One region of the Arthrobacter sp. Y3223151 genome, then DNA from elsewhere that is predicted to be linked to it. Evidence: riboswitches for the same ligand, from Rfam matches in the RefSeq annotation. Region 1 holds a riboswitch; each other region holds the start of a gene.
The links. A riboswitch is a leader RNA that binds a small molecule or an ion and turns the genes downstream of it on or off. The one in region 1 is predicted to bind S-adenosylmethionine.
Positions count from the first base shown of each region.

Region 2: another riboswitch for S-adenosylmethionine. It lies ahead of AC5RUP_RS00705 (flavin reductase family protein); the one in region 1 lies ahead of AC5RUP_RS03615 (O-acetylhomoserine aminocarboxypropyltransferase/cysteine synthase family protein).
Region 3: another riboswitch for S-adenosylmethionine. It lies ahead of AC5RUP_RS12960 (bifunctional o-acetylhomoserine/o-acetylserine sulfhydrylase); the one in region 1 lies ahead of AC5RUP_RS03615 (O-acetylhomoserine aminocarboxypropyltransferase/cysteine synthase family protein).

Region 1 is NZ_JBNHGI010000001.1:746,796-753,743, forward strand. Features, by position in the region: gene AC5RUP_RS03605 (Ig-like domain-containing protein) at 1-2,642, opposite strand, end outside; gene AC5RUP_RS03610 (CoA-binding protein) at 2,836-3,333, opposite strand; gene AC5RUP_RS03615 (O-acetylhomoserine aminocarboxypropyltransferase/cysteine synthase family protein) at 3,330-4,805, opposite strand; SAM riboswitch class I at 4,900-4,994, opposite strand; gene malQ (4-alpha-glucanotransferase) at 5,217-6,948, shown strand, end outside.
Region 2 is NZ_JBNHGI010000001.1:140,603-147,550, forward strand. Features, by position in the region: gene AC5RUP_RS00675 (diacylglycerol/lipid kinase family protein) at 1-319, shown strand, start outside; gene AC5RUP_RS00680 (amino acid ABC transporter substrate-binding protein) at 484-1,302, shown strand; gene AC5RUP_RS00685 (amino acid ABC transporter permease) at 1,345-2,004, shown strand; gene AC5RUP_RS00690 (amino acid ABC transporter ATP-binding protein) at 1,991-2,797, shown strand; gene AC5RUP_RS00695 (hypothetical protein) at 3,062-3,274, shown strand; gene AC5RUP_RS00700 (prephenate dehydratase) at 3,361-4,230, shown strand; SAM riboswitch class IV at 4,378-4,492, shown strand; gene AC5RUP_RS00705 (flavin reductase family protein) at 4,545-5,051, shown strand; gene AC5RUP_RS00710 (aldo/keto reductase) at 5,102-6,091, opposite strand; gene AC5RUP_RS00715 (alpha/beta hydrolase) at 6,227-6,948, opposite strand, start outside.
Region 3 is NZ_JBNHGI010000009.1:80,225-87,172, forward strand. Features, by position in the region: gene AC5RUP_RS12930 (ABC transporter substrate-binding protein) at 1-169, shown strand, start outside; gene AC5RUP_RS12935 (amino acid ABC transporter permease) at 189-1,127, shown strand; gene AC5RUP_RS12940 (amino acid ABC transporter ATP-binding protein) at 1,124-1,921, shown strand; gene AC5RUP_RS12945 (PDR/VanB family oxidoreductase) at 1,941-2,897, shown strand; gene AC5RUP_RS12950 (CPBP family intramembrane glutamic endopeptidase) at 3,003-3,782, shown strand; gene AC5RUP_RS12955 (VOC family protein) at 3,868-4,509, opposite strand; SAM riboswitch class IV at 4,736-4,850, shown strand; gene AC5RUP_RS12960 (bifunctional o-acetylhomoserine/o-acetylserine sulfhydrylase) at 4,918-6,243, shown strand; gene metX (homoserine O-acetyltransferase MetX) at 6,324-6,948, shown strand, end outside.

The DNA.
Region 1 (6,948 bases):
GAGGTGTGGACGATATTGCCCATCTCGAACTCGCAGTCTGCGACGCCGAAGACATCCGCCTTGAGGGCGGCGGCGTCGGTATTGCGCATCACCAGCTCTGCCATGGAGTTGCCTTCGAGCTGGGTCCGCAGGTTCAGGCCCGAGGTGCGGGACAGGTAGTACAACCGGTCCCCGTCCTGCAGTTCCGTCATTTGGCGTTCGAAGATGTAGTTGAAGGTGGAACCGAGCAGCCCGCCGAAGAGGTTTTGGGCTTCGGCCAGGCCTCCCACCCACAGATCGACCGCGTCGAGGCCGGTCTTGGAGGCGGCGCCGTCGTTCTCCCAGTCCCCGTTGCTGTTGACGAAGTCATAGGCGTCGGCCGGTGTTTCCGCCGCCGGGTCGGGGCTCATGTCGAAGAGCTTCTGCGCCGCGGCGCGCTTGGCATCGATGGTCGTGGCCTCGGTGATGCTGGGGTGCGTCCCGTAAGCGGCCATGAAGTTGACCACCGAATCCGGATGCTTCAGCGCCTGCCCAAAGTCCACCCAGCTGCTGTAGGGCTTCAGGGACGATTCGCTGGTTTTCGCGTACAGATCCTTGCGGAAATTGTTCAGCGACGGAACGCCCGTGTCCCGCCCCCGGGCGATGTTGAGTGCGGCCAGGTCCAGGGGCAGGCCGAGAACGCTGTTGCGCAGCGTGTCGGTGACGAACTCGTCGAGTTCGGCGCCCACCTGGTCCGTCATGCCCATCGCGATCGCGCCGGCGGCCTGTTCGGGGGTCATCGTGCTGTCCCCGTTTGCGTAGTAGGCCGGTGGATTCAGGAATGCGTCCAGCAGCGGGAGGCCGATATCGGCGCCGCCGTTGGTCTTCCGGTCCACCGTTTCCGTCAGCATGGAGTGTCCGAACCGGTAGGTCGCGTGGGCGAATTCTGCCTCAATCGCCGGGTCGATTCCCGTGTCCGCCTGAGTGAAGACGTTGAACGGATTGATGCCCGGTTGGATCTTCCGCGCGAAGTCCTCGAAGACGATGTGCTGGTACTCCATCTCCGTGACGAACCGTGCGGCCTGAAAGAGACGCTCCCCGTTCCATTCGCCGTTGGGGAGCTTCCACTCGTTCAGGTCCAGGTTCAGGGACGTCAGCAGTTCTTCCATGTAGGTGACCAGTCGGTTGTGCTCCGAGTGGAAGACCTGGTGGACGGCGGTGAGTCCGATGTTCTCGTTCACGCGGCCGTCGCCGGCAACGAAGTGCGCGTTGAGCATTTCGTCGTCGTAAGTGCCTGCGGCCTGCTGGCCGATCGTGGGGGTGATGTCGGTGTCGCCGTCGGCAGTCAGGGCCGCGCCCCGCGAGTCGAACGGTGCCGCGTTGTGCGAGATGTCGTCCAAGAACGCGATGCCGATCCGCTGGACATCGGCCGGCGGCGCCACGGGATCTTCCAGGTTTCCTTCCACGAACTGCTTGTCCTGGGTGATGTACTGCGGCAAGCCGTTAGGACCACGCAGGAAGCGCCCGTACTGGTCAGTGGCCAGCATCGGGATGTTCACGACGTCCTTATCGGAGAGCTTCAGGCCGAGCAGGGATGCGGCCTGGTCCTTGATATCCGCCCAAGTCGCCATACCGCCTGGGCCGCCCTCAAGCAGTTCACCGGTCGAGACCGGATCGCCGTTTTCGTTCAGCTCGTACTCGCGGAGGAAGACGTGGTGGGACGGGTTCGAGGAGTACGTCTGGCTCTGGTCCACCCACGGGGAATCCGTGTTTGTGGCGTCCTGGATATCGTCCGGCGTGCCGAGCACGCCGTCAGGCCCGGGCTGGTTCTCCGCCCGGTTGAGCATCATGAAGTTGGTTGGTGAGCCCTCCACGTACAACGGATCGCCCGGTAGCAGCGGCATCATGACGACGTTGCTGGTCTTCTTGGTGAAGTCGATGCCGTGGTCGAAGAACTGGCCGAACAGGGCAAAAAAGCCGTTGTATGGCGGCGAGAGCCCAAAGTCGGTGGTGACATTCGGGATGTCAAGTGTTTCGCCTTCGGGCACGCAGTTTTCGGGCTTGCCATCGGCGTCACAAGGAATCGCCGTCGGGCCGTCGTTCACCGACCGGTGCGCCTTGCCGGCCGCAGCGATCGCGGCCGGATTGCTGGAGGTCTGGTCCACGATGACGTTGCTGACAAAGCGCGGGTCGGCGTCCCGGATCATCGGAACGTTGACCGACTTGTACGACTGCCCACCGGCGGTGGTCCGCCATTCCGGTTCTGCCAGTCGCGGGAAGGGCAGGCTGGCCGCGCCGAAGTGCCCTTGGTTGGGCACCAGGTTGTTGTCGGACCCGTCCACGGTGCGCAGCCCGTAGGGCAGCAGCGGATTGGCTATCTGGTTGGGGCCGGGGCCCAGGAGCGGCTGGCCCGGCACGGGCTTGCCGTCGGCGTCTTCCTTGGTGGCGTGGTTTTCCGCGATCTTGATCTGCTTAAGGATGAACCGCATGTCCCCGGCGTTGAGGGTCAGGCCCTGGCCTACCGGCGCTGCCAAGGCCGCCGGGGCGAGGGCGGAGGGCAGTACGCCCGCGCCCAACACCAGCGCGGCGAGCCCGGCCGTGACTTTTTGGGGGAAGGATGGCTTCCCCTTGCGGGCACGTTCGGTGCCCCTCCTGGGTTGTGGATCGGTTGGTGCAGTAAACACGGTGACTCCCCCTAGTCGTGTGATGTGTGGCTGGCCACAGCATCCGACGAGGACCTTGGGGAAATCCTGAAGGCTCTTTCTGCCTACCTCCGGGCAGGAAAAACCCGCCCCTTGCTTCGGCGGATCCACGTGGAAGGCCGGGGGACAAGGGGCGGGCTTTTCGCTGCGGGCGGCGGGCCTCGCCCAGGGCCGCCTAGGCGGTCAGCTGCCGCTTGGAGGAGATCACACCCGTGTCGAAACCGGCCAGGTGCAGGCCGCCGTGGAATCGGGCGTGCTCGATCTTCACGCAGCGGTCCATCACCACGTTCAGGCCGGCGGCCTCGGCCTCGGCCGCGACCTCCTCGTGCCAGGAGCCCAGCTGCAGCCAGAGGGTCTTGGCTCCGACGGCCAGGGTTTCCTCCAGCACGGTGGGCAGGTCGTCGTGCCGGCGGAACACGTCCACGAGATCCGGCACTTCGGGCAGGTCGGCCAGCGACTTGTACACCGGCTGGCCCAGAATTTCCTTGGCCACCGGGTTCACGAAGTACACCTTGTACGGCGAGCTGGACAGCAGGTAGGTGGCCACGAAGTAGCTGGCCCGGCTCGGCTTGTCCGAGGCGCCGACAATGGCGATCGACTTGGTGTTGCGCAGGATGTTCAGCCGCTCCGGGGCGGACGGTCCCACCCAGGTACGTTCTGGTGTGGCGGTCACTTGGCGGCTCCTTCTTCGGCTTCGATCAGTTCCTCCACGGACTCGACTACACGCGTTCCGGGCTCTGTCCGGGCGGCGCGCTCTGCCGGGATCGTGCAGGACTCACCGGCGTAGCTGGGGGAGGCGAACTCGGAGGTGTCGAACGTGTCGTCCTCATGGTCCCGGCTCGGGCCGTGCTCGGCGCCAGCCTGCTGCGAGGCGGCCAGCGCCTGGTCCAGGTCCCAGAGAATGTCGTCCACGTCTTCCAGGCCCACGGAAATGCGGATCAGGTCCTCGGGCACGCCGGCAGCCACCAGCTGGTCGGCGGTGAGCTGCTGGTGGGTGGTCGATCCCGGGTGCAGCACCAAGGTCCGGGCGTCGCCGATGTTGGCCAGGTGGCTGGCCAGCTGCAGCGACTCGATGAACTTCTGGCCCGCGGTGCGGCCGCCCTTGACGCCGAAGCTGAACACGGAGCCCACGCCCTTGGGCAGGTACTTCCGGCCCCGCTCGTAATGCGGGTGCGCGGGCAGGCCGGCGTAGCTGACCCAGGAGACGCGCTCGTCGGCTTCCAGCCACTCGGCCACGGTGCGGGCGTTGGCCAGGTGCTCGTCCATCCGCTGCGCCAGCGTTTCCACGCCCTGCAGCAGCTGGAACGCGGACTGCGCGGACAGCGACGGGCCGATGTCGCGCAGCTGCTCGGACCGGAGCTTGGTGAGGAAGCCGTACTCGCCGAAGTTGCCCCACCAGGACACGTTGCCGTAGCTGGGCACCGGTTCGGTCATCTGCGGGAACTTGCCGTTGCCCCAGTTAAAACGGCCGGATTCGACGACGACGCCGCCCAAAGTGGTGCCGTGGCCGCCCAGGAACTTGGTGGCGGAGTGGATGACGATGTCCGCGCCGTGCTCGATCGGGCGGATCAGGTAGGGCGTGCTCAAGGTGGCGTCCACGACCAAGGGGATCCCGGCGTCGTGCGCCACCGCGGCCAGGCCGGCGAGGTCCGCGATGTCGCCCGACGGGTTGGCCACGATCTCCGTGTAGACGGCCTTGGTGTTCTCCCCGATGGCCGCGGCGAAGTCGGCCGGATCGTTGGAGTCGACGAAGGTGGTCTCCACCCCGAACCGGCGCAGCGTCACGTCCAGCTGCGTGATGGTGCCGCCGTAGAGCTTGGAGGAGGCCACGATGTGGTCGCCGGCGCCGGCCAGGGCCGCGAAGGTGATGAACTCGGCGGCCATGCCCGACGACGTGGCCACCGCGCCGATGCCGCCCTCGAGCGAGGCGATGCGCTCCTCGAACGCGGCGACCGTGGGGTTGCCGATGCGGGAGTAGATGTTGCCGTACTTCTGCAGCGCGAAGAGGTTCGCGGCGTCGTCGGTGTCCTTGAACACGAACGAGGTGCTCTGGTAGATCGGTACGGCCCGGGCACCGTGCTCGGCGTCGGGCGTGCCGCCGGCGTGCAGGGCACGGGTGCGGAAACCGAATGTGCGTTCAGCCATCAGGCGCTTGCTCCTTCAAAACTTGGGTTCCCGGGCAATGACGCTCCTGGCGGCACCGGGCAGGCACCGTCCGGATCAAAGATTGCTTGCGCTCTCTCCATCGCTTCTGGCGGTAGCACCTTTCCGGTGGCGTCCGGATGGTTGCTGCGGTGTCAAAGAGCCAGATCTCTCAACCGCTCGGGATGGTCCCGTCCATTCTTGCAACCTACCGCCGCGGCAGCAAAGAATGTTGAGCCGCGTTGCGTCCGGGGGTTTGAGCGCCTTCGGACTTGGGGTGGGCGCCTTGCGGTTACCCCTGGCCTGCGGTTGACCGGCACGACGGCGGTGCCCGCCGCGCGTCGGGCCACGATCTTGGCCGTCCCGGCGTGACGGACGTTCCCGGGTCCGGATAGTTCACCGTAGATTGGGTCTATGGCTGAACTTTCGGCGCTGCAGCGCCTCGCGGGGAAACATGGCGTTGGCATTACCTTCCACGGATGGGATGGGGGCGAGAAAACAGTCAGCGAGGCAACGCTGGTTTCCGTCCTCACCGCGCTGGGCGTCCCCTGCGCCACCGACGACGATGTCACGGCTTCCCTCCGGGCCGCTGAGCTGGCACCGGTGCAGCGCACGCTGCCACCCGCCGTCGTCGTTCGCCAAGGCACTGCCACCGAGGTTCCGGTCAATGGGCGGCCCGGGGTCCGTCCGCGGGTGCGGATCCTGCTGGAGGACGGCTCCCGGCGCGCCGTCGAGGTGCTGGCCGGCGGGTCGGAGGAAGCGGAAGATGCTCCGCCTGTTCGTTTCACGGCGGTGGTGCCGGCCGACATCCCGCTGGGTTGGCACACGCTGGAGGTTGCGGAGCAGTCGGAGGCGATGGAGCCCGGAACCGGCGCGGCCGCGGAAAGATTCGAGACAGTGGAGCCCGGGACCGGCGCGGCCGCGGAACCGTCCGATAGCCAGGCACGGTGCGCCCTCGTGGTCACCCCGCGGCGCCTGACCACCGCCGACCGCCTGCCCCGCACGTGGGGGTTGATGGCACAGCTGTACTCCGTGCGCTCGCGGTCCTCCTGGGGCATCGGCGACCTGCATGACCTGGCCACCCTCGCCGAGACGGCCGCCGCGAAGGGGGCGGGGTTCGTCCTGATCAACCCGCTGCACGCGGCCCAGCCGAAACCGCCGGTGGAGCCCTCGCCCTACCTGCCCTCCACGCGCCGGTTCGTCAATCCGCTGTACCTGCGGGTCGAGGACGTGCCCGAAGCCCGCGGCTTCCCGCTGGCCAACAACTTCCACGACGCGAACCTGGACGCCGGCATTCTGGACCGCGACCCGGTGTTTGCGGCCAAGCTGCAGGCGCTGGAAACGGTCTTCTCGGTGCCCCGGTCCGCGGAACGGCAGCAGCGGTTCGAAGCCTTCCGCGCGCAGGAAGGCGAGGGGCTGGAGCGCTTTGCCCTGTGGTGCGCCATGGCCGAAACTGTTCCGGCCGGGGCTCCCGAGTGGTCCGATGCCGCGTTCGTCGAAGCGCAGCGCAGCGAGCTGAAGGACCGCATCGAGTTCCATCAATGGCTGCAGTGGCTGTGCGACGAGCAGCTCGAGGCGGCACAGGGCAGCGCCCTCGACGCCGGAATGAACATCGGGATAGTGCATGATCTCGCCGTCGGCGTCCATCCCGCCGGCGCCGATGCCTGGGCGCTGCAGGATGTGCTCACCCCCGGCATCTCCGTGGGCGCGCCGCCGGACATGTTCAACCAGCAGGGCCAGGACTGGTCACAGCCCCCGTGGCATCCGCAACGCCTGGCCGAATCCGGCTACGTTGCCTACCGCGACATGCTGCGGACCGTCCTGCGGCATGCCGGCGGCATCCGCGTGGACCACATTCTCGGTCTGTTCCGGCTGTGGTGGATCCCCGCCGGCAGCCCTCCCGGCGAAGGCGCCTACGTGTATTACGACCACGAGGCCTTGATCGGCATCCTCGCCCTGGAAGCGGAACGGGCCGGCGTCGTCGTCATTGGTGAGGACCTCGGGGTGTTCGAGCCGGGCGTGCAGGACTACCTGGCCGAGCGCGGCATCCTGGGCACCTCCATCCTGCGGTTTGAGTACGAGGACGGCAGCCCCCGCGCACCCGAGCGCTACCGCCGTTCCTGCCTGACCAGCGTCACCACGCACG
Region 2 (6,948 bases), 610 kb from region 1:
CAGCGTGATGGGCGGCAACTGCGGCAAGATCCAGGGCGGCTTCGAAATGTTTCCCGGCGCGCGGCTCGACGACGGCCTGCTGGACGTCATGACCATCTCCCCCCGCGGCCGGCTGGGCTGGCTCGGCGTGCTGGCCGGGCTCGCCAAACGCGGCCGCAGCGTGGACCCCTCGGTTGACTACTACCAGGGCAAGCACGTGGAGATCCACGCCGGCCGGCCCCAGGAGATGCAACTGGACGGCGACCATATCGGCATGGGTTCCCGCCTGCTGATGCGCGTCGACCCGGGCGCACTCGTGGTGCGGGTGGCACCGGAATAGAACAACAACGACGCCGGTGCGCGCCGTCGGGAGTGCAGCTGCTCACATTGCCGACACAGTTCGGAACATATCTTGAGGTACCCGTTGTTGTACGTGCTAGCTTCAGCGTTTGCCGGTCACCCGCCGGTTGGCTCGTCGTCCCACATCACAAGGGGTTTTCCACCATGATTCGTCGTCGTTTGTCCGTCCTCGGTGCCGCCGCAGCCGCCGCGCTGGTGCTGGCCGGCTGCAGCACGTCCTCGCCGTCGGGGTCGGAGCCGGCGACCTCCGCCGCCGCGACCACGCTGCAGGAGATCCAGGAGGCCGGCGTGATCACCGTGGGGACCGAGGGGACCTACCGCCCGTTCTCCTTCCACGAAAACGGCACCGGTGACCTGACCGGTTACGACGTCGAGATCGTCACCGCGGTGGCGGACAAGCTCGGCGTCGACGTGCGGTTTGAAGAGACCCAGTGGGATGCCATCTTCGCGGGGCTGGAGGCGGGGCGTTTCGACGTGATCGCCAACCAGGTTTCGATCAATGAAGACCGCCTGGCCAAGTACGACTTCTCGGACCCGTACACGGTCAGCACCGGCGTCGTCGTCGTGAAGTCGGACAACAACGACATTTCTTCCCTGGCGGATCTGGAGGGCAAAACCTCCGCCCAGTCGCTGACCAGCAACTTCTACAAACTGGCCAAGGGCGCCGGAGCCAATGTCGAGGCCGTGGAGGGCTGGGCGCAGGCGGTTTCGCTGCTGGAGCAGGGCCGGGTGGACGCCACGGTCAACGACAAGCTGACCTACCTGGACTACCAGTCCACCAACGACAACAAAGACATCAAGGTAGCCGCCGAAACAGACGAGGAGACGCAGAGCGCCTTCGCCTTCCAGAAGGGCAGCGACGACCTGGTGGAGGCCTTCAACACGGCGCTGGAGGAGCTGCGCGCCGACGGCACGCTGGAGGAGATCTCGGAGAAGTACTTCGGCGCGGACGTCAGCAAGTAATCCGGCCGGCTTTCAGGGAGACGCTAACGTAACCGTATGGACATCGACTGGGAGCTCGTCGGCAGTTCGCTGTGGCCTATAGTCCAGGGCGGATTGACCGGCACCATCCCCCTCACGCTGGCCAGTTTCGCCATCGGCCTGCTGCTGGCGCTCGTCGTGGCCCTGATGCGGCTGGGCCGAAACCGGGTCCTGGCCGGCATCGCCCGCGCCTATGTTTCGGTGATCCGCGGCACGCCCCTGCTGGTCCAGCTGTTCGTGATCTTCTACGGCCTGCCGTCGATCGGCGTGGTGCTCGACCCCTGGCCGAGCGCGGTCATCGCGTTCTCCCTGAACGTGGGTGGATATGCGGCCGAGATCATCCGGGCCGCGATCCTCTCCGTCCCCAAGGGCCAGTGGGAAGCCGGCCACACCATCGGCATGGCCGGCACCACCACCCTGCGCCGCATCATCCTGCCCCAGGCCGCGCGCGTGTCGGTGCCGCCGCTGTCCAATACCTTCATCTCGCTGGTCAAGGACACCTCCCTCGCCTCCCTGATCCTGGTCACCGAGGCGTTCCGGGCCGCCCAGGAAATCGCGGCGTTCAGCCAGGAGTTCATGCTGCTCTACATTGAGGCCGCGGCGGTCTACTGGGTGTTCTGCCTGGTGCTCTCCGCCGGGCAGTCCCGACTGGAGAAGAGGCTGGACCGCTATGTCGCCCACTGACGTCCCTTCCGCCGCCGCTTCGCAGCGCGGCTCCGCAGCCGGACCGGTGCTGACCGTGGAGGGCCTGCGAAAGTCCTTCGGCAGCAACCAGGTGCTCAAGTCCATCGATCTGTCCGTCCAGACGGGTGGCGTCCTGGCCCTGATCGGACCCTCCGGGTCGGGCAAAACCACCGTGCTGCGTTGCCTGAACGGCCTGGAAACCCCCGACGGCGGACGGGTCGCCTTTTCGGGCGGGCCGGCCGTGGACTTCGGTTCGCCGGTGAACCGGAAACAGATCGCCGCCCTGCGCGACCGCAGCGCCATGGTGTTCCAGCACTACAACCTGTTTCCGCACATGACTGTGCTGCAGAACATCATCGAGGGCCCGGTCCAGGTGCAGAAGCGGCCCAAGGCCGAAGCGGTGCGCGAGGCCAGGTCGCTGCTGGACCGCGTCGGGCTCTCCGGCAAGGAAGACCAGTATCCGCATCAGCTCTCCGGCGGACAGCAGCAGCGGGTCGGCATTGTCCGGGCCCTGGCGCTCAAACCCTCGCTGCTGCTGTTCGACGAGCCCACGTCCGCACTGGATCCCGAACTGGTGGGCGACGTGCTGCACGTGATCAAGGAACTGGCTGACGAGGGCTGGACCATGGCCCTGGTCACCCACGAGCTGGCCTTCGCCCGTGAAGTGGCCAGCGAAGTGGTGTTCATGGACGGCGGCGTGGTGGTGGAACGCGGACACCCCGAACAGGTGCTGCGCGAACCGCGGGAGGAGCGCACCCGGCAGTTCGTCCATCGGCTGCTGAACCCGTTCTAGGACCGGGTCCGCCCCCGGGTGCCCCCGCCCTCCCCGCTGCAGGCTCCCTGCACCCGCGGCGGTCCCGCCGGCACCGGCGTTCGCCGCACCCCCGCCATGGCAGGAGTGGCGCACGCCACGCCGGTGGAAAATTCATCTGATGTCATCTGGGATGGCAGAATGTAAAGTTCCATGCACCGTTCCGCATGGCAGGCTCGTTCCGGCCGGAAGCTTCCATCCCGCGTTTCTCCTGCGCGGAAACCTCCGGCCACGAAAGGCAGAACCATGGCCACTTCCCTGGCTACCAAGTCGTTGACCGCACAGACGGCTTCCGAAGCGCACGATCTCCTGAATGCTGCGGTCGAAGAGCTGCAAAAGCTCGCCGCCATCGACGGCGATTGCGGCATCCTGGTCACGCGCACCGGCCCCGGGCAGTTTACGGTGGAGCTGAGCGACGACGTGCCCTACGGCATCACCCAGGAATCGCATCTGTACTAAGCGGTTGGCGGGCCGGTCAGGTTATGTGACGCCGGCCGGTTGCCCGGAATGAAGCGCGGGCCCGCCCCGGTGGGATAATTTCGCCCATGGCTGCTGCAATTGCGTACCAAGGTGAACCCGGCTCGAACTCCCACATGGCTTGCCTGGAAGTGCGCCCCGGTTGGGACGCGGTGCCGTGTGCCAGCTTCGAGGATGCGTTCGCTGCCGTCACCGGCGGCGAGGCCGAACTGGCCATGATCCCCATCGACAACTCGATCGCCGGCCGGGTGGCGGACATCCACGCGCTGCTGCCGAAGACCACCCTGCAGATTGTGGAGGAATTCTTCCTGCCCATCCGGTTCAGCCTGCTGGGCGTACGCGGGGCCACCGTGGAGCAGGCCCGGGAGGTGCACAGCCACATCCACGCCTTGGGCCAGTGCCGCAAGCTGATCCGCAGGCTCGGGCTCACTCCGGTCATCGCCGGCGACACCGCGGGTTCGGCCCGGGAGGTGGCCGAATGGAACGACCCGACCAAGGTCTCCCTGGCACCGCCGATGGCCGCCGAACTCTACGGTCTGGAGGTTTTCGCGGAAAAGGTCGAAGACGATCCGACGAACACCACACGGTTCGTGGTGCTGGCCGACCGCCGGCCGGTCCCGTCCCGCGAGGAACTTCCCGGTCCGGCGGTGACCAGCTTCGTGTTCCGCGTGCGGAACGTGCCGTCGGCGCTCTACAAGGCGCTGGGCGGTTTCGCCACCAACGGCATCAACATGACCAGGCTGGAGAGCTACATGGTCGGCGGCGAGTTTGCCGCCACCATGTTCATGGTGGACGTCGAAGGCCACCCGGACGATCCTGCCATGGTCCACGCCTTCGAGGAACTGGACTTCTTCACCACCGAGATCCGCCTCCTGGGCGTTTACCCGGCGCATCCGTTCCGGCGGCAGACCGTGCGCGCCGGCGCCGCCGCACAGTAGCCGTGGCGGCGGCCGCCCGTGGGCCGCAGCCGTAGCGCCGCAACCGTCGCGGCAGCCGTCGCGCGGCTGCCGCCGGTAAAACGCTGCATTTGACGAACTGTTACCGGCGTTTGACCCAGGCCCTTCCCCGCTCTTAGCGTGGAGGCGAATCAAGAGCGCCAACTTCACAGCCCTGGCTGGTTGGCCGGCAACCCTCTACCGTAGCGGGGTGCTCCAGGTGATGATTCGGCCCGCCGGGTATGTCGGCAGGCAAGTACGCGTATCCACCCGCAGCAGCTCGGCCGCAGCGGATGCGCCCAAGCCCCAAGGACGCCATGTCGCTACACCATGACCTGACCCCCAACACGTTGCGCTCAGCCTTCGGCCGCTTCCCCTCGGGCATCGCGGCGCTGTGCGCGATCATCGACGGCGAGCCGCAGGGCATCGTCGCCTCCTCGTTCACCGTGGGCGTCTCCCTCGAGCCGCCGCTGGTGATGTTCGCCGTGCAAAACACCTCACGGACCTGGCCGCTGGTCCGCCGGGCCGACCGGATCGGCGTCTCGGTCCTCGGCACCGGGCACGACGGCGTCTGCCGCCAGATCGCGTCCAAGAACGGGGACCGCTTTGCCGGCCTGAGCCTGCACGGCACGGACGACGGCGCGCTTTTCCTCAACGACGCGGCGCTCTGGCTGGACTGCTCGGTGCACCAGGAAGTCCCGGCCGGGGACCACCACGTCGTGCTGCTGCAGGTGCACGGCCTGTCCACGCACGACGGCACGCACGAGCCGCTCGTCTTCCACGATTCCGCATTCCGCCGGTTGGAACAGCCGGCCTTCGTCTAGGACGCTTGGTCCCGGCCCAGCCGGCAGCGGGCTGGGCGAGCCGCGGGCAGCTACGGCAGCGGCCTGCCGCGGGCCGCCACCCACAGGGAGTACCACTCCTCGCGGGTCATCGATGCTCCAACCGCCTCCGCCTCGGCACAGGCCCGGATCCGGTCCGGGCTGCTGGTGCCGACGACCGGCCGGATGCCTGCCGGATGCCGCAGCAGCCAGCCCAGCACCACGGCTTCGGGCGGGCAGCCCTTGTCCCGGGCAAGTTCCGTGACCAGGGCTGCCGTTGCATGGTCGGCCGGGGGTGTGGCATCCGCGGGCGCGGAAGCATCCGGTGTCGCGGCCTCCGCTGCCGCGCGCCCGCTGTACCGGCCCTGGGCCAGTGCGCCCCAGGCCTGCAGCTCCACTCCGTGGGCGGCGCAGTATTCCAGGGTGCCGTGCGGGAAGCTGATCCCCGTTCCCTCCGGGTGGTTCACCAGCACCCCCGACTCCAGCCAGTCGCGTCGGTACAGGCTCATTTCCAGCTGGTTCACCGCCAGCGGTTCATCCAGCGCCGCCTGCAGCCAGCGCATCTGTTCGCCGGACATGTTCGAGACACCAAGGCGGCGGACCTTCCCGGCCATCCGAAGCTCGTTGAAGGCCGCGGCGATCTCTTCGGCCGGCGCCAGCGGATCCGGCCGGTGGATCAGCAGCGTATCCAGGTGATCGGTGTGCAGCCGGCGCAGGCTCTCGTCGGTGCGGGCCAGGATCGCTTCCCGCGAGGAGTCGTAGTGCCCGACCAGGCCGGGGACCGGCAGCCGGATGCCGCATTTGCCCTGCAGCCGGATCGAGTCGCGCAGCTCGGGACTTTCCGCCAGCACCCGCCCGAATGCGGCCTCGGCCTTGCCGTGGGCGTAGATGTCGGCGTGGTCGAACGTCGTGATCCCGGCCTCCAGCGCCGCCGCCACGGCCGCATGCGCGGCCGACACATCGGCCGCTTCCAGCGGCCCGCTCCCCCAGCCACCGCCCAACCCCATGCAGCCGAAAATGAGGCGCGATCCGGCGTCGTCCATTGGTAGTTCCCCCTTCGCTGGGCAGGTTTCCAGCGTACGACGGCGGCGCCCGGGGAGGCATCGGCGCCGGCCTGAGGTGATGCAGCCACCGAAGAACACACCGCGCAGCGGGGCGCCGGTTCAACTCCGGCCGCATCAGCCGGTGTGGCGGCGGAGGAACGCCACGCTGCGCTCCAGCACCTGCCACGCCGCTTCCAACTCCAGGTTGAACTGGAACTGGTGCCCCAGGCCGGCCTCGGTTTGGGGGAAGGACTCCTCCACGGCCGCGCCCTTGATCCGCAGCGCTTCGACCAGCCCGAGCGAGTGCGGCAGCAACGGGTCGGTGTTGCCCGCGGAAACGAAAGCCGGCGGGTAGTCGGCGCCCACATGCCGGGCCACGGAGGCCAGCGCGACGTACGGACGCTCCAGATAGTCCTTGGCCCCGGTGTAGGACCACAGCACCGTGCGCAGGTAGTTCTGGTTCCCGGCCTGGTCCGCCCCGGCGAGCGAGAGGTCGTACGCCCCGCAGTGCAGCAGCACCGCGCGCAGCCGTTCCGGCTTCATGGGCGAGGCGATGCCCAGCCTTTTGGCATAGTCCGGGTCGGCGATGACCAGCGCCAGTTGCGCAGCAATTTGCGCGCCCGCCGAGTCCCCGGCCAGCACGATCCGCTCGGTATCGATGTGCAGCCGATCGGCATTGTGTTCCAGATAGCGCAGCGCGGCGGCCGTCTGGCGCACCGGCGCCGGGTAGCGGCGCACGTGCGCCAGCGAATAGTCCACGCCCACGGAGGTGAAGCCGTAGGAGGCGAGGATCCGAAGGTAATTGGCGACGTCGTTCTTGGTGCCGGAGATCCAGGCCCCGCCGTGGATCCAGACAA
Region 3 (6,948 bases), on a different contig from region 1:
CGATCCCGCGCCCTTCGGTGTTGCGCTGGCCAAGGACAACGGCATGAAGGAAGCCGTGACCGCGGCGGTAAAGGGCATCATCGCCGATGGCTACTACGAGGAAATCGGCGCCAAGTGGGACTTCCCGAAGTCCGTGCTGATCTCGGCCGACGTGCTCGAGGCAAAGTAGCGAAAGAGGAAACCAGCTGATGACTGCCGTGACTGCCCCAAGCGAGCCGGTCGCCACACCGGTCGATGACTACACCATCGTCAAGGCCAAGCACCCCGGCCGGTGGCTGGCCGCAGCCCTGATCTTCCTGATCGGCGGACTGCTGCTGCACTCCGTTTTCACCAACCCGAACTTCGGTTGGGACGTGGTGGCGATGTATCTGCGCGATATCTCCATCGGGCGGGGCATTCTCGTCACGCTGGGACTCACCGCCATCAGCATGGCCATTGGCATCGTGCTCGGGGTGGTCCTGGCCGTCATGCGGCTGTCGGTCAATCCCGTGGTGCGCGGCGCTGCCTTTGCCTACGTGCACTTCTTCCGTGGCACCCCGGTGCTGGTGCAGCTGCTGTTCTGGTTCAACCTGGCCGCGCTTTACCCGGTCATTACCCTGGGCATCCCGGGGGTCCACCTTGATGCGAATCAGTTCATTACGCCGATGACGGCGGCGATCCTCGGCCTCGGCTTGAATCAGGGTGCCTACATGTCCGAGATTGTCCGGGCCGGCATCCTCTCCGTTGACCACGGCCAGACCGAGGCCGCCGGCGCGCTGGGCATCACCAAGCTTCAGACGATGCGGCGCATCGTGCTGCCGCAGGCGATGCGCGTGATCATCCCGCCCACCGGCAATGAAACCATCGGCATGCTCAAGACCACCGCCCTGGTGAGCGTGATCTCGGTGCCGGAGCTGCTGTACTCGGCGCAGATCATCTACGCACGCACGTTCGAGACCATCCCGCTGCTCATTGTCGCCAGCCTCTGGTACCTGCTGATCACCTCCGTCCTCACCATCGGCCAGTACTACCTGGAGCGGCGGTTCGCCCGCGGCAACCAGCGAAACCTGCCGCCGACGCCGTTCCAGCAGCTGAAGCGGTTCTTCGCGACCCATGACGCACTCTCCCTGAAAGGCGGCAAGAAATGACAGCAACGAACGGTGCCGAACCGATGGTCAAGGCGAACGGGGTCTGCAAGAACTACGGCTCCAACCTTGTCCTGAAGGGGATTGACCTGCACGTCCAGCAGGGCGAGGTGGTGTGTCTTATCGGCCCCTCCGGATCCGGGAAGAGCACCTTCCTGCGCTGCATCAACCACCTGGAAGTCATCGACGGCGGGAGGATGTGGGTTAACGGGAAGATCGTCGGCTACGACCTCAAGGGCAACAGGCTCTACGAGCAAAGCCACAACGATATCTGCCACAGCCGCTCCGACGTCGGCATGGTGTTCCAGCAGTTCAACCTGTTTCCGCACATGACCGTCCTGCAAAACCTCATTGAGGCGCCGCGTCTGGTCCGGAAGGAGCGGAAGGCGACAGCCGTGGCCAGGGCAACTTCGCTGCTGGAAAAAGTCGGCCTGAGCGAAAAGGCGGATGCGTATCCGCGCCAACTTTCCGGGGGCCAGCAGCAGCGGGTGGCGATCGCCCGTGCGCTGTGCATGGAACCGAAACTGATGCTGTTCGACGAGCCCACGTCCGCCCTGGATCCCGAATTGGTGGGAGAGGTCCTCAAGGTGATGAAGGACCTGGCCATGTCCGGCATGACGATGGTGGTGGTGACGCATGAAATGAATTTCGCCCGCGACGTCGCCGATCGCGTGGTCTTCATGGACGACGGCCACGTCGTGGAAGAGGGGCCAGCCCGGGACGTCATCACCAATCCGCAAAACGAACGCACCAGGGCCTTCCTGGCCTCCGTTCTCGCCGAACCGGCAGCAGCCTGATACCCCTGTGAGTGCCACCATGAATGAAGAATTTTTCGACGTCGAAGTCCGGTCGATCAGCCACGAGTCCAACTGCGTGGTCTCCCTGCAGCTGGAACATCCGCTGGGCGAGGAGCTGCCGGAGTGGGACGCGGGGGCACATGTCGACGTGCTCCTGCCCAACGGCCTCCTGCGCCAGTACTCGCTGTGCTCCCGGCGGGCGGACCGCTCCGCCTGGCGGCTTGGCATCCTGCGCGAGCCGGAGGGCCGCGGCGGCTCCGCCTACGTGCACGACATGCTCAAGCCCGGTACCAAGATCCAGATCCGGGGGCCGCGCAACAACTTCGTTCTGGCTCCCGCCGCCGGCTATGTGTTCATCGCCGGCGGCATCGGCATCACCCCGATTCTGCCGATGATCCGCGAAGCTGCCGAAGCCGGGGTGCCCTGGCGCCTGCTTTACCTGGGGCGAAGCCGTTCTTCGATGGCGTTCCTCGACGAAATCCAGGCGCTCGACGGCGACATCCATATCCACGCCGACGACGAAAGCGGCTTCTACCCGCTGGCCGGACTCCTGGACGAGTTGCCGCCGGAAACGCACGTCTACGCCTGCGGACCCGGGCCGCTGCTCAACGTCATTCAATCGATCGCGGACGGTTGGGACAACCCCGGACGTTTCCACTGTGAGCGCTTCACGGCGTCCGGGGCGGCCGTGGCGCCGGCGGAGGCGGGGGACTCGGCCTTCACGGTGGAATTGGCCGACGGCACCGAGGTTCCGGTGGGCCCCGGGGAATCGATTCTGCAGGCCCTCGAAGCGGTCGGGATCCATCCGTTGAATTCCTGCCGGGAGGGAATCTGCGGCACCTGCGAAACCCCCGTCCTGGGTGGTGAGATCGACCACCGTGACTCGCTGCTCTCCGACGACGAGCGCGAGGCCGGGGACACCATGATGATCTGCGTGTCGCGATGCAAGGGCCGGCGCCTGCTGCTGGACTTGTAGCAGGCAGTCGCCCCGGCGCGGGCGCGGGCCACGGGAGGAGCCGCGCACGGAACGGAAGCGCCCCCGGCCGATGACTCCCGCGGTTCTGTTGGCAAGATGGAGGTTATGGACAAGCAGAAGGTCGCCGCCGAAAGCACGCGGCGCACGGTCAGGTACTACCGGGCAGAGGTACTGATTGTCCTCGGACTCTCGCTCGGGCAGTCGGCGGTTTATGCCGTCGTGAACCTGCTGGAAAAAATGACCCGCGCTCCGCTCGCCTCGCAGACGACCACGCTGAACCCGGTGCTGAACGAGCGGGAGCTCTTCGATTTCGTGTACCAAATGCTCGGCATCGTCTTTGCGCTGGTGCCGGTGGCTCTGGTGCTGTTTTTGATGACCGCTCCCGGCCGGTCGGCCTTCCGCACGATCGGGTTCACGTTCTCCCGGCCGCGGCTGGACTTCGGCCTGGGCTTCCTGCTCGCGCTGGTGATCGGTGTCGGCACGCTGGGCGTTTACGCCGCCGGCCGGTCCCTGGGTATCACCACCGCCATTGTCCCGGCGGCCCTGGACGAATACTGGTGGACGGTTCCGGTGTTGGTCCTGTCCGCGCTGCGGCATGCGGTCCTCGAAGAGGTGGTCATGGTGGGCTACCTCTTCAACCGCTTCGCGAAGTTCGGCTGGGGCATCTGGTCCGCGATCTTCGTCAGCGCCGCCCTGCGCGGGACCTACCACCTCTACCAGGGCATCGGGCCGGGCATCGGGAACTTCCTCATGGGCCTGGTCTTCGGCTACGCCTATACGAAGGTGAAGCGGGTGATGCCGCTGGTGGTGGCGCACGCGCTGCTGGATATTGCCGGTTTCGTCGGCTACGCGCTGCTGGGGCCGGCCATCGGCATCGGCACCTGAAACCGGCCGGGCAGCGAAGCGGCGCCCGGTCTTGCGATCCGGGCGCCGCTGAGGCGATCGACGACGTCGACCCTCCTTGAAAGACTTACAGTTCGACGATCCCGTTGGCGGTTTCGAAGCGGACGGACAGGATGCCCGGCGTACCGTTCGGTGCCGTCCAGGCGACCTTGACGTCGTCCAGCAGGCCGTCGACCGGAGTGCCCAGCCAGTCCGCCACGCGCTCGGAAGAGCCGGCGATGGTCAGGCCGATCAGCTTCACCGTGGCGGGGCGGGCGTTGGACGGGTGCAGCGGTTCGGTGCCGTCATCCCAGCGCAGCATGTAGGGCACCTGCGGGTCGGCGATGAGGCCCTTGATCCCGATCTGCTGCCAGCTCAGTTCCTGCCCATCCGGGAACTTGCGGTTGCCGGGAACCGCGTGGCGGCCCAGCCGTTCTTCGAACGGGGTCAGGTCGTCGACCGCCACGCACCAGCCCATCCAGCCGCCGCCGGCTTCGGAGCGCGCCCGCACGGCCTGTCCGAAGGGGGCTTTGTCGGAAGCGGGGTGGTCGAGCACCTCCACCACCTCCAGGTAATGGTGGTCGGTGAGGGGGAAGATCATATTGCGGGTGCCGAAGCGGGGGTGAACCCCGCCCTTGACGGCGTCGATGCCCAGGGCTTTGGCGATCCGCTCTGAGGTGGCAGCCAGACCGTCGGGTTCAGCAGCATAAGAAACATGGTCGAAGCGCATGGCATTATCTTGGCACTTTGTGAACCCGCTCTCGACTTAGGGTGACCTAAGTCACTCAGCTTGCGGCTCGTGCAAGGCGCGCCGTTCCCGGCAGCAATTCCGCCGTGCCCGGCACGCCCCGGCAGCTTGAAGTGCGGACGGTCGGACAGACGGTCCGGAGCTGGGTGCCCAGTCATAAGGTGTCATATTGTTGCGGCCGCCGGCCTGTCTGCGGAGACTGGAGGCAGGTCATGAGTGCCAGCGCAAAACCCCGGTTTGCTGGCCGGCAACCCTCCAACCGCGGTGGGGTGCCCCGGGTGAAGACCAGGCAGCCGCCACAAGGCGGTGCGCAAGCGCGGGTCACACCCGGGACAGACATGCCGGCACGGCCGGATCCCGGATGGCCCCTTCCAGTGAAGGAGTTGCACCATGTCCAATGCCGATTGGTCCTTTGAAACCCGTCAGATCCACGCAGGGCAGGAGCCGGACGCCGCCACGGGCGCCCGCGCACTGCCGATCTACCAGACCACCTCGTTCGTGTTCCCCAGCGCGCAGAGCGCGGCCGACCGGTTCGCCCTGTCCGAATTGGCGCCCATCTACACCAGGATCGGCAATCCCACCCAGGAAGCGGTCGAGACCCGGATCGCCAACCTGGAGGGCGGCGTCGGCGCCCTGCTGCTGGCCTCGGGCCAGGCCGCGTCGACGTTCTCCATCCTCAACCTGGCCGAGGCCGGCGACCACATCGTGGCCAGCCCCAGCCTGTACGGCGGCACCTACAACCTGCTGCGCACCACGCTGCCCAAGTTCGGCATCGAGGTCACCTTCGTCGAGGATCCGGACAACCTGCAGCAGTGGCGCGATGCCGTCAAGCCGAATACCAAGGCGTTCTTCGGCGAGGTCGTCTCCAACCCGCGCCAGGACGTACTGGACCTGGAGTCGGTCAGCGCCATCGCCCACGAAAACGGCGTGCCGCTGATCGTGGACAACACCTTGTCTACCCCGTACCTGATCCGCCCGATCGAGTGGGGGGCCGACATCGTGCTCCACTCGGCCACCAAGTACCTCGGCGGCCACGGGACGGCGATCGGCGGCGTGATCGTTGACGCCGGAACGTTCGATTTCGCCGCCGACCCGGAGAAGTTCCCCGGGTTCAACACGCCGGACGACACCTACAACGGGCTGGTCTTTGCCCGCGACCTCGGCGTCAACGGCGCTTTGGGCGCCAACCTGGCCTACATCCTCAAGGCCCGGGTGCAGTTGCTGCGCGACCTGGGGTCCGCCATCTCGCCGTTCAATGCGTTCCTGATTGCCCAGGGGCTGGAGACGCTGAGCCTGCGCGTGGAGCGGCATGTGGCCAACGCGCAGAAGGTGGCCGAATTCCTGGAAGAGCACGACGACGTTGCCTCCGTCGCGTACCTCGGCCTGCCCTCCAGCCCCTGGTACGAGCGCGGCCGCAAGTACGGCCCGAAGGGGACCGGCGCCATCGTCGCGTTCGAAATCAAGGGCGGCATCGAGGCCGGCAAGCGCTTTGTGGACGGCCTTGAACTGCACTCGCACGTGGCCAACCTGGGCGATGTGCGCTCGCTGGTGATCCACCCGGCGTCGACCACCCATGCCCAGCTCTCGGCCGCGGAGCGGGTCGCGGCCGGGGTGACCGACGGGCTGGTCCGCCTGTCGGTGGGCATCGAGAACGTCAACGACATCATCGCCGACCTGGAGGCCGGTTTCCGCGCCGCCAAGGGCGCGGACGACTAGGCAAGCAGGTAGAGCGCAGCGTGACGATAGTGCAACCGCAGGAACTGGTGGAACAGGCGACCGACGGCATCCTGCGCCGGATGCCGGTTGGTGCGCTGGAGTTGGAAGCCGGCGGCTATCTGCCCGAGGTGTTCCTCGGCTTTGAAACCTGGGGCACCTTGAATGCGGACGCGTCCAACGCCGTCCTGATTCAGCACGCCCTGACCGGCAGCACGCATGTCGCCCGCGGCTGCTCGGACGAGGATGGCTGGTGGGACGATCTGGTGGGCCCCGGTGCCACTATCGACACGGAGCGCTATTTCGTAGTGGCCGCCAACATGATTGGCGGCTGCTACGGTTCCACCGGTCCCTCGTCGCCGGCGCCGGACGGGACGCCGTGGGGGTCACGCTTCCCGTTCGTCACGATCCGCGATTCGGTCCGGGCCGAGGCACGGCTGGCCGACGCGCTGGGCATCCGGCGCTGGCACACGGTGCTCGGCGGGTCGATGGGCGGCGCCCGCGCGCTTGAATGGGCGGCGACGTTCCCGGAGCGCACCGCCCGGTGCGCCGTCCTGTCGTGCGGCGCCGCGAGCACCGCCGAGCAAATTGCCTTCGCGCAGGCGCAGGTCGCGGCCATCCGGCTGGACCCGCACTTCGCCGGCGGCGACTATTACGGGGGTCCCGCGCCCGAGGCGGGTCTGGGTATCGCCCGGCGCATCGCGCACA